DNA from 2 places in the Microbacterium cucumeris genome. Region 1 is predicted to be linked to the other one. Evidence: riboswitches for the same ligand, from Rfam matches in the RefSeq annotation. Region 1 holds a riboswitch; the other holds the start of a gene.
What was found. Region 1 has a riboswitch for thiamine pyrophosphate ahead of AC3RXZ_RS12655 (ECF transporter S component). Riboswitches for the same ligand answer to the same signal wherever they lie in the genome.
Positions count from the first base shown of each region.

Region 1 (5,908 bases):
GGTGCGCGCCGTCGGCCTCGGGCTGCGGCGGCTGCACGACGCCCTGCCCGTCGCCGAGTGCCCATGGGAGTGGAGCGTCGAGAGCCGATTCGAGAACGCCGCTCGCCGCGGCATCCGCATCCCCGAAGCGCTGCACGACGCACCGGAGATCGACCGGCTCGTCGTCTGTCACGGTGACGCGTGCATGCCGAACACGCTGGTCGGTGACGACGGGCGACCGCTCGCGCACGTCGACCTCGCCGCGCTCGGTGTCGGTGACCGGTGGGCGGACATCGCCGTCGCCTCGATGAGCACCGAATGGAACGTGGGTCCCGGGTGGGAGGACGCCCTCATCGCCGCCTACGGCGTCGAGCCGGACCGCGAACGGCTCGCCTACTACCGCGACCTGTGGAACGCGAGCTGAGTCAGCTCCACACGAAGCGGAAGCTGCCGACGGCGATCGCGGCGGCGATCGCCAGTGCCATGATCGCCAGCCCACCCACGAGCGCCACGGCATCCCGACCGTGCAGGCGCGAGGGGCGCGCCCACGTGCGCGGGATGCCGGAGCCGAAGCCGCGCGCCTCCATCGCCATGGCGAGCTTGGTCCCGCGGCGCACCGCGAACACGAGCAGCACGAACGCCATCGAGAAGAACCGCCGCAGGGCCCCGGCGTCGCCGACGCCGCGCGCCCTCCGGGCGAGTGCCATCGTGCGCCAGTCGTCGAGGAACAGTCCCAGCATGCGGGTCCCCGCCAGGATGCCGAGCACGAACCGGCTGGGCAGCCGGGCGACCTGCGAGAGCGCGTCGGCGAGCTCGGTCGGGTCCGTGCGACCGAAGAGCAGGATGGTCGGAAGGCCGAGCGCCAGCACGCGCAGGCTCACGGCGACCGCCAGCGCGATCGAGTCGTCGCTGATGGTCGCGAATCCGAAGGTCCAGTAGACGCGGCCTGCGGGTTCGGCGTACAGCAGCATACTGACCCCGGCGATCGGAGCGAAGATCGCGATGGGCAGCAGGCGCCGGAGGACGGTGCCGAGGCTCAGACCGGTCAGCGGCAGGCACAGCAGCTGCAGGGCGATCGCCACGAGCGCGCTGGTCACGTCGATCGAGGCGAACAGCGGCACCGACAGCACGAGGGCGAGGAGGAGCTTCGTCACCGGGTTCACTCCGTCCAGCCAGAGGGACTCCCGGGTCTCTGCGCGGAGCGCGTGCAGTGTGCCGGTCATGCGGCCACCCGCCTCTCCAGCTCGATGCGGTGCCCGCCGAGATGCTGTGTCACACCCTCGTCGTGCGTGACGGCGATGATCGAGCGCCCGCGGGCGATCTCCTCCTGCAGCAGGGACACGAGGGATATCCATCCCTTCCGGTCCTGCCCGAAGGTCGGCTCATCCAGGACGATGACCGCCGGGGATGCCGCGAGCACCGTCGCGACGGACAGCCGGCGCTTCTGGCCGCCGGACAGCGTGAACGGGTTCGCCAGGGCGAGGGGCGCGAGGTCCAGTCGTTCGAGCAGTGCGTCGACGACGGCGTCCGTCCGCGCGCGATCCCAGCCCAGCGCCTTCGGGCCCACCGCCAGCTCGTCCCGCAGGGTCTGCGTGAGGAACTGATGCTCAGGCTCCTGGAAGACGGTGCCGATGCGGGTGAGGAGCTCGCGGGAGGACCACCGGAAGGGTCGCCGCCCGCGACGTCCTGCCAGATCCTCCGCGGCGAGCACTTCGCCGTCCCGCTCGGGGATGAGTCCGGCGAGGGTGAGGGCGAGAGTGGACTTGCCCGCACCGTTCGCCCCCGTGACGACGGTCGCGGCTCCCCGAGGAACGCGCACGTCCAGCCCGCTCTGGACGGGGCTGCGCGCGTCCCGCGCGATCGTGAGCTCGGACGCCGACAGCACGGCGTCGCCGGTGGCGTCCGGCAGGGCGGGCAGCTCGATCCCGGCATCCGGCACCCACACGCCCGCGTCGGCGAGCGCCGGGCCGTGCTCGGCGAAGACGCGGGCGGGGGCGCCGTCGGCCAGCAGCCCGCCGTCGGCGGCGAGGACGATCACGCGTGTCATGAGGTCGACCCAGACCGGCGTGCGATGCTCGACGACGACGAGGGTGGCGCCGGTCTCGTCCACGGCCCGCTCGACGCTCGCTCGCACCTCCTGCACGCCGACGGGGTCCAGATTGGCGGTCGGCTCGTCCAGCAGCAGGAGGCCGGGGCGCATGGCGAGAGCACCGGCGAGGACCAGGCGCTGCTTCTGTCCGCCCGAGAGCGCCTTGGTCGGACGGCCGAGCGGCACATCGAGACCGGCGGCGGCGAGCGCCTCCGACACGCGCCCGGGGATCTCGGATGCCGGAACGCCGAGGTTCTCGCAGCCGAAGGCGACGTCGTCGGCCACGGTGGACAGCACGATCCCGGCATCCGGATCCTGCAGGACCAGACCGGTTCGACCGCGCGAGGACTCCGGCGCGGCGCCGTCGATCAGCAGGGTCCCGGTGCGCACACCCTCATCCGCGTCGCCGAGGACGCCGGCGATCCCGGCCAGCAGCGTCGACTTGCCCGCCCCGGACGCGCCGAGCAGCAGCACGCGCTCCCCCGGCTCGATCGTGAAGGAGACGTCGCTCACGGCCGGAAGCCTGCGGCCGGCGTATCGCCATCCCCAGCCCGTGGCCTGCACCCGAGCCGGCCGGGCGGCACTCATCCCGCCCTCAGACTTCGCGGACGAGCTCTCGCCCGGCCGCGAAGCGGTTCAGTGCACCGGTCACGGCCAGAGCGCGCACGAGCAGCCAACCGACGATGCCGGCCAGGATCGCGCCCGAGATCACGACGGTGGTGAGGTAGATGGTGTTGAACTCGAGCGACTTCAGGATGTTCGGCGAGCTGCCGTAGAAGAGCTCGAAGATCCAGGCCGCGGCCCCCGCGCCCGCCCCGGCGAGCATGGCGACGACGATGCCGAAGCGACGGTAGAGGAACAGCGCGAAGACGAGCTCGGCACCCAGGCCCTGCACCAGGCCGGAGAGCACGGTCGAGACGCCCCACACGTTGCCGATCATCATCGAGACGATGGCCGCGACGAGCTCGACGACGAGGGCCGCTCCGGGCTTGCGGATGACGAGCCCGCCGACGACGCCGCCGAGCAGCCAGATGCCCACGGCGATCCCGCCGAGACCGGGGGTGAGCGCGTCGGCGGCGCCGAACCAGGCGTAGCCGATCGTGTTCCAGCCCCAGAACACCAGGCCGAGCGCGACCCCCAGGACGGCGGCGACGACGATGTCGACGACGCGCCAGCGCCAGGGATGCGCACCGGCGGATGCTGCGACGGATGCTTCGTTCGAAGCGGGTGCGGGCGTGGACGTACTCATCTGTTCTCCTCCCTGCGCCGGCATGATCCGGATCAGGTTCGACGGTCGAAGCGCGGATCGCTTCCTCTCAGCCCGGCTCGCCGGACTCCCGTGGGTTGTGAGCACGATCTTACTCCGATGCCAATACGGGGGAGTCACATGCGGATTCGGTAGCGTATGCGGGTGACCCTCGACGAGCAGACCGACGGCGGCGGCGCCCTGACGCGCCGGGAGCGTCGTCGGCGCATGATCGTGGACGGGGCGGCGACCGGTTCGAGCGGCGCATCCGCGGAACCCGAGGCCGCGTCCGAGCAGGCTGCGGGCGATGCCGCGGACGTCGGGTCCGACGCTGTTCCGGATCCCGAGACCGCGGTCCTGACCGATGACGACGCCGCGACCGATTCGACGGCGGATGCCGCGACCGTCGCGGCGCCGGCTGGCGATGTCCGGGTCCTGTCCGAGGCCGGCAGTGACGTCACGACGGATGCGGAGACCGCGATCGCGTCGGATGCAGGGCCCGGCACCGGCATCGAGGTTCCGATCGACGTGACGCAGGATTCCGACGCCGCGACCAGCGAGGCACCCGCGACCGCCATCGTGTCCGATCCCGAGACCGGCGAGACACCCGCGACCGTGATCGTCTCCGACGCGGAAGCAGGCGGCGCGGCCGAGACCGACGCGGACGCCCGCGACGACGACACCGCGGAGGTCGCCGCTCTCCTGGCCGCGGACACCGCGATGGAGCGTCCCGCCGCCTGGGCGGACGAGAACTCTCCCGCGACCGCGCTGCTCTGGGTCGATCCGCTCGCGGTGGCCGCGGCGAGCGGGGCCGCTGCGATCGACACGTCGACCGACCGCGACGACGGGCCCGACCTCCTGGTGGGCGCCCCGCGGCGCGGCATCCTGCGCCCGGGCATTCTGGTTCCGCTGGGGACCCTGGTCGCGCTCGCCGTCGCCTATTCCGCCACGGCGCTGCTGTGGCCGCTTCATGAGCTCCCGCCGACGGTCGAGGCCGTCGCGGTGGAACCGGTCGCGGCCGAGGCCGCCGCGGTGACCTGGCCCGCCGACGGCAGTGCCGCGATCAGCGTGGACGGCATCGGGACGGCGTCGTCCACCGGAGATCGGGCACCGATCGCGAGCGTGACGAAGGTCGTCTCGGTCATGCTGGTGCTGGAGGAGCGACCGCTGAAGCCGGGCGAGCAGGGGCCGGAGTACGCGTTCGACTACGGAGACACGCTCGACTACTGGTCGTACCGCCGCGACGACCAGTCCGCGCTGGACGTTCCGGTCGACGGGACGCTCACGGAGTACCAGATGCTGCAGGGCGTTCTGCTCGGGTCGGCGAACAACTACATCGACCGGCTCTCGGACGAGATCTGGGGATCGGACAGCGCCTTCGCCGACGCCGCCGAGCAGTGGCTCGCCGCGCGGGGGCTCAGCGACATCACGATCGTGACGCCGTCCGGCCGCAACGAGGGGAACGTCGCCTCCCCCGCATCACTGACGAAGCTCGCGTCGATCGCCATGGCGAATCCGGTGTTCGCGGAGATCGTCGGAACGGCCTCGGTGGAGCTCCCCGGCGCGGGTCTCGTGACGAACTCGAACGGGCTTCTCGGAGAGCCGGGATTCGTCGGCGTGAAGACCGGATCGCTGGACGGGGACTACAACCTGCTCAGCGGCAAGGACGTCACAGTCGGCGACACCACGGTGCGCCTGTACGCCTCGGTGCTCGGTCAGGACGGCGACGACGAGCGTCTGGAGGCGAGCCGGGCGCTGTACGCGCAGGTGGAGGCGGCGCTGCAGGCGCAGGGCCCCGCTGTCGCCGCCGAGACCGTCGTCGGCGAGGTGAGCACCCCGTGGGGAGCGAGTGCGGACGTCGTGACGGATGCCGACGCGGCCGTCGTGCTGTGGAACTCGGCCGCGCCGACCGCCGAGGTCGTGTTCGACCTCGGCGATGCCACCGAGGCGGATGACGCAGTCGGCACCCTGACGGTCACGGGACCGCTGGACTCGGTCGAGGTGCCGGTCGTCCTCGCCGAGGAGATCGAGCCGCCGAGCGCGTGGTGGCGGCTCACGCACCCGTTCGAGCTGTTCGGCATCACCGACTGATCGCCTTACGCGAAGAGGCCGCCACCCCTCCGGGTGGCGGCCTCTTCGGACTGCGGTCAGGCCTGTTCGGACTCGGATTCGACGGGCTCGCCCTCCGCGGCATCCTCCGCCTCGCCGGTGACGACCACGGGAGTGGACGCGGTCATCGCCTCCTCGGCGTCGATGTCGGTCGCGGCCTGCTCGAACTGCGACTGGTACAGCCGCCAGTACGCGCCCTGCGCCGCGATGAGCTCGTCGTGCGTGCCCTTCTCGACGATGTCGCCGTGCTCCATCACGAGGATGAGGTCGGCATCGCGGATCGTCGACAGGCGGTGCGCGATCACGAACGAGGTCCGGCCCTGGCGGAGGGCCGCCATCGCGTGCTGCAGCAGCAGCTCGGTACGGGTGTCGACCGCGCTCGTCGCCTCGTCCAGGATGAGGATCGACGGCTGCGACACGAACGCCCTGGCGATGGTGATCAGCTGGCGCTCACCGGCCGACACGTTCGAGGCGTCCTCGTCGAG
Region 1 covers NZ_JBYRIZ020000004.1:209,351-215,258, reverse strand. Annotated here, with positions in the region: gene AC3RXZ_RS12670 (aminoglycoside 3'-phosphotransferase) at 1-403, shown strand, start outside; gene AC3RXZ_RS12665 (energy-coupling factor transporter transmembrane component T family protein) at 405-1,202, opposite strand; gene AC3RXZ_RS12660 (ABC transporter ATP-binding protein) at 1,199-2,656, opposite strand; gene AC3RXZ_RS12655 (ECF transporter S component) at 2,664-3,317, opposite strand; TPP riboswitch at 3,310-3,419, opposite strand; gene AC3RXZ_RS12650 (D-alanyl-D-alanine carboxypeptidase family protein) at 3,480-5,405, shown strand; gene AC3RXZ_RS12645 (ABC transporter ATP-binding protein) at 5,462-5,908, opposite strand, start outside.

Region 2 (5,908 bases), on a different contig from region 1:
CCCGGCGAAGTGATGAAGCGGTCCGTGGCCGCCTCCGACGCCGAGTTCGCCGCTCGCGCGGAGTGATTCGCGGAGCCAGCGGCGCGACGCGGAGACAGCGTCGACGGGGTGCTCGCCGCGTGCGAGACGCGTCGCGAGCGCCGAGGACAGCGAACAGCCCGTTCCGTGTGTATTGACCGTGGCGATGCGTGTTCCACGGAACTCCGCCCGTACGTCACGTGCCGCGTCGATGAGCGCGTCGGGTGCGTCGTCGCCGTCGAGGTGTCCGCCTTTCACGAGTACGGCGGCCCCGATCCGCGCGGACACAGCATCGGCTGCGGCGAGCGCGTCGTCCCAGCCGTCGATCGACCGGCCCGCGAGCACCGCGAGCTCGGCGAGATTGGGAGTCACGACATCGGCATGCCGCAGCAGGTCCTCGAGTCCCTGCTCCGCCTCGCGGTCGAGAAGACGATCGCCGCTGGTGGAGACCATCACGGGGTCCACGACGACGATCGGCGGACGGACCTCCCGGAGCCACCCGGTCACCGCGCTGATGACCTCGGCGTTCGCGAGCATCCCGATCTTCACGGCATCCACCATGATGTCGTCGGAGACCGCGTCGAGCTGCTCGCGCAGGAAGGCGACCGGCGGGACGTGGACGCCGCGGACGCCACGGGTGTTCTGCGCGGTGAGAGCCGTGAGCACGGCCATCCCGTATCCCCCGTTCGCGGCGATGGACTTGAGATCGGCCTGGACGCCGGCGCCGCCGGACGGGTCGCTGCCCGCGATGCTCAGGACCCGCGGCACACCGGCGGCGCGCCAGCGCCGCACGAACTCCGCTGCCGCGGTCCGCGGATCCTCGGCTGCGCACAGCGCAGAGACGACTGCGAGGCCGGCTGCTCCGGCATCCCGCAGCCGCTCGGTGTCCTCGATGCTCACCCCGCCGATCGCGACGCAGGGCAGCGGGCTCGCCAGCGCGAAGGACCGGAACCCCTCGATGCCCAGTGCCGGCGGGTGATCCGGTTTGGTCGTGGTCGGGCGGATCACACCGACGCCGAGGTAGTCCACGGTCCCCTCCGGCAGGGCCAGGACGGCATCGAGGTGCTCGGGACTGTGGGCGGTGAGCCCGATCAGCGCCTCAGGTCCGAGCGCCTCGCGGGCGCGGAGGACGGACACGTCTCCCTGCCCCAGATGCACGCCATCGATGCGCGCTCCCGCCGCCCGCGCCGCGAGCGCGGCCTCCACCCGGTCGTTCACCACGAGCAGGGCGCGTCCGTCGATGACACGGGACAACTCGACGAGCTGCGCCGTCGTCTCGGCGTCCGTCGCCGTCTTGTCTCGCAGCTGCACGACGCGCACGCCTCCGGCGACGGCCTGACGGACGGTCTCGATGACGCCGCGACGGCCGCAGAGCGACGTGTCGGTGACGAGATACAGCGAGAGGTCCGGGGTCATCGGACGGCGCCTTCGACACGTGCGGCAGCAGCCACGTCGTCCGGCCGTACAGCCGCGAGCGCGTCGAGCAGTGCGACCGCGAAGCTCCCCGGCCCCCGTGAGGCACGCGCGGCGTTCTCCGCCGCGACCGTGTACACCAGACTCGCCGCCGCGACCGTCACCAACGGATCGCCGGTGCGCGCCGTCCCGAGGAATGCCGCCATCACCGCGCCGAGTGCGCATCCGCCGCCGGTCACCTTGGTGAGCAGCTCGTGTCCGTTCGCGATGCGCAGGACGCGCGCGCCGTCCGTGATGAGGTCGACCGGTCCGGAGACCGCGACGACGCCGCCGTGGCGTTCGGCGAGCGCGAATGCGGCGTCGGCCGCGGCATCCGTGCTGTCGATCGCATCCACACCGCGGCCGCCGACGGAGTGACCCGCGAGTGCCAGGATCTCCGACGCGTTGCCGCGGATCGCTGTGGGATTCTGCTCGGCGAGCTCTCGGGCGAGAGCGGTGCGCACCGGCAGCACGCCGATCGCGACGGGGTCGAGCACCCAGGGCGTGCCGGCATCCACGGCGCCGCCGACGGCCTCGCGCGCGGCGTCGCGCTGCTCGGGCGTCGGCGTGCCGAGGTTGACCAGCACTCCCGAGGCGACGGATGCGAACATCCTGGACTCGCCGACGATGTCGACCATCGCCGGCGCAGCGCCGAGTGCCAGCAGCGCGTTCGCGGTGAACCCCGTCACCACTGCGTTCGTGATGCAGTGCGTGAGCGGTGGCGCCGCGCGCAGCGCATCGAGGAGAGCGCCGGCCTCCGTGACGAGGTCGGCTTCGGACGGTGGGCAGAGGCGATCGCTCACGCGACATCCCTTCGCTAGTACGAACTAGATCAGGTTCGACGGGTGTGTTCTCAGCCGCGGATGCGGCACCCCGTGTCACTGCCTCGCAGTCTAGCGAAGCGGTCGTTCAGGACGGCAGGTCCGCCAGTTCGGCGACCGTCCAGGACGGCTCAGGCCGCCAGCGCACCCACTCCGGCGCGAACGCCCAGTGCCCCGCGTGGAAGGACGCGATGGCGGCCGCGGCGTGAACCTCGATCAGGGCGGCCTCCTCCGGTGCGATGCGTCCCTGCTCGACGGCCGCGACGAGCTCGTCCTCGTCCTTCATGTGGATCGCGCCGTCAGCCGTGATCCACACGTCCAGCACGTGATCGGACGAGTACGTCGCCCGATCCGTGCGCTGGTGCGCGTTCTCGAGATTGACGTACCACCCGCCGAAGGTCCACTCGGAGCCTCCCGCCTCCTCCCAGAAGAGCCAGACCGACCACGGCAGGTCGGCCGGTGCGATCCGCAGGATGCCGTTGCCCCACCAGTCCTCGACGATGCGGGTGCGCGGCACGCGCCAGCGCTGGTCGAGCGGAACCGTGCGGATGCGACGGCCGTCCGGGGCGCCCATGCCTTCGAGCCTCGTTCCCACCGCCAGCCACGCGACGAGGCCTCGTTCGTCGTCGCGCACGACGCGCATCGGGGCGATGTTCGACGCGTCCCCGTGCTGCCAGCGCGGCTTGCGGTAGTGCCAGTCGATCTGCGCGCCGGGAGCGAGGAAGGGCGGGATGCCGAGGTCCCGCGCGCCTGCGGGGGCGGTCAGGGCGGTGGGCCGCAGGACGACGCCGGTCACTGGGCGCGCTCTCGCTCGAGAAGGTCGGCTGTCATGCCCCCCATCCTGGCGCAGCTCGGCTCAGGGACGCGTCGCCGCGACCAGCTCCGCCACCCGTGTCGCAGCCTCCGACAGACGCTCCGCGAACTCCGGGTCGGACTCCGCCCGCGCCGTCACGGCCTCGATGATGCGGGTGGCCGTGTCGGGCGTGGAGCCGGCGATCGTGAGGACCAGGTCGGCGCCGGCCTCGATCGCGGCCACCGCGTTCGCGACCGGGTCGGCGTAGGCCGGGTCGCCGGAGGACAGCAGCATTCCGAGATCGTCCGTCACGGCGACGCCCTCGAAACCGAGGTCGTCGCGCAGAATCGCGTACCACTCCGGCGACAGCGATGCCGGCAGGTCGGACACGCTCGTGTAGCGCAGGTGGCCCGTCATCACCAGCTCCGCCCCGGCGTCGATGCCGGCGGCGAACGGGATCGCGTCGTGCGTGCGCCAGTCGTCCAGGCTCATCGCCGTGGTGGGGATGGCGCGATGCGAGTCGCCTTCGGCAGCGCCGTGGCCGGGGAAGTGCTTGAGTGTGGTGGCGACGTACCCGCGCTCGGCCGCGACGATCGCCGCGACCCGATCGGCGACCGACTGTGGGTCGGTTCCGTACGAGCGCCCGTGGATGAACGAGCCCTCGGATCTCGGGACATCGGCCACGACACCGAAGTTGACGTCGATCCCGGCCTGCGCCAGCATCCGCGCTCGGGAGGCGAACGCCGCCCGCGCCTCCGCGGGCGGCGCATCCTTCAGGGCCGACGCGGACGGAAGCTCGTCCCAGGGAACCCGCGCCACCACACCGCCCTCCTGATCGGTCGCGATGAGCGCGTCGTCCGAGGCGGAATGCACGGAGTCGGTGAGCGCGCGCAGCTGCTCCGGTGCGCCCGGGACGTTGTCGCCCATCAGGATCAGCCCGTCGGGGCCGCTCGCGACGTAGGCGGACAGGGCGGCCGGGTCGGTGCCCCCGGCGTATCCCATGACCACGAGCGCCGCCTGCTCGCGCGCGGGCATGTCCGCGACCCGCTCGGCCGCCTTCTCGAGCGCGGTCATCGGGGCCGGTTCCGGCGTGGCCGACGGCTGCGTCGTCGGTCGCGTCGTGGTGCTCTCCGCGACGGGCGTCGTGTCCGGCGCGCAGCCGCTGAGACCGGCGCTGAGCGCCACGACGACGACGGCCGCCCTCAGGCGCTTGCGGGTCGCGCGGGAGATCGTCATGCTTCCATCCTGCCCGCCTCCGGCTGAGCGATGGGCGGGAGCTCGACGCGACCGCGCTGCTCTTCTCAGCATCCGCGGCAGATGAATCGGCCGCGTCGGCGGGAATCAGCAGCGCGGTCCGCAGAACCGCAAGGAGTTCACTCCCGCAGCGTCGCGCCGAACCGTTCGCCGGCCAGCGCGACGCCGGCGAGCTTCGCCTCCGTGGCCTCGGCGGCGGTGAGCGTGCGGTCGGGAGCACGGAAGCGCAGCGCGAACGTGAGGCTCTTCGTCCCGTCCGGCAAGCCCTCACCGCGGTAGTCGTCCACCAGCCGGAGGGATTCCAGCAGATCGCCGGCGCCCTCCACGAGGGTCTCGCGCAGGTCCCCGGCGGCGAGCGCCTCGGGAACGACGAGCGACACGTCCTGGGTGGCGGCGGGGAACGTCGACAGGCTCTCCGCGACGACCCGGTGACCGGCGAGCTCCAGGATGCCGTCGAGATCCAGCTCGAGCACGACCGCGCGGCCTGGCAGGTCCGCGTCGGATGCCACGTCCGGGTGCAGCTCGCCGACGTAGCCGACCTCGGCTCCGCGCACGCTCAGTACGCCGGTGCGCCCCGGGTGAAGCGCTGCGCGCTGCCCTTGGACGACATCGATCTCGACGCCCGCGGCTGCCGCGATGACCTTCACGGCATCCAGCGCCTCGCTCAGACCGTACGGCTCGGCGGCGCGGCCCGGCTGGCGCGGCGTCACGTTGCCCGTGAACAGCGCTGCGACATGGCGGCGCTGCGGCGGGATCGAGGCGTTGAGCGCCGCGAGCGTCTCGTCCGAGGGACGCACGCCCAGCGGCGGCACCTCGTCCGTCCCGTAGGCGACGCCCTCCTCCGGAAGGAACACGACACCGGTCTCGAAGATCGCGACGTCCGTCAGCCCGCGCGCGATGTTGCGATGCGCGGTCTGGAGCAGGCCGGGGATCAGCGAGCGGCGCAGGTACGGCGCCTGTCCGTCGAGAGCGTTCGCGAGCCGGATGCTGGGGACGTGCTCCCCGGTCGCGGACCCGTGCAGGTCGTTGTGCGCCTCGGTCGTGAACGGGAACGCCGGCGTCTCGACCAGACCTGCGGCGGCGAGCGCGTTGGCGACGCGGCGACGACCCAGCTGCAGCGCCGTGAGGCCGCTTCCGGACGGCGGCGTCGGCAACACAGAGGGGATGCGGTCCAGACCGTGGATGCGCGCGACCTCCTCGGCGAGCGACCACTTGTCCGTGAGGTCCGGTCGCCAGCTCGGCGGGATCACCTGCCAGCCGTCGGCGGTCTCGGTGACCTCGGCGCCGATCGTCTCCAGCGCTTCGGTGATCTCGGCATCCTCGTAGTCCACGCCGATGAGCCCGGGTACGAACTCGGCCGGCAGCGCGATGCCGGCGATCTCCACCTCGGAGTACAGCGCGCCGCCCGTGGTGTCGAGAGTGCCTCCGGCCAGTTCGACCATGAGGTCGGCGACCCGGCGCGCGGCCACGAACGGGATCAGCGGGTCCACGCCGCGCTCGAAGCGCTTGGACGCCTCGCTCGGCAGCTTGTGGCGGCGCGCCGTGCGGGCGATGGACACCGAGTCGAAGT
Region 2 covers NZ_JBYRIZ020000002.1:523,985-529,892, reverse strand. Annotated here, with positions in the region: gene AC3RXZ_RS09115 (bifunctional hydroxymethylpyrimidine kinase/phosphomethylpyrimidine kinase) at 1-1,434, opposite strand, end outside; gene thiM (hydroxyethylthiazole kinase) at 1,431-2,273, opposite strand; TPP riboswitch at 2,263-2,356, opposite strand; gene AC3RXZ_RS09105 (ribonuclease FAU-1 family protein) at 2,380-3,087, opposite strand; gene AC3RXZ_RS09100 (glycoside hydrolase family 3 N-terminal domain-containing protein) at 3,148-4,320, opposite strand; gene pheT (phenylalanine--tRNA ligase subunit beta) at 4,458-5,908, opposite strand, start outside.
Region 2: another riboswitch for thiamine pyrophosphate. It lies ahead of thiM (hydroxyethylthiazole kinase); the one in region 1 lies ahead of AC3RXZ_RS12655 (ECF transporter S component).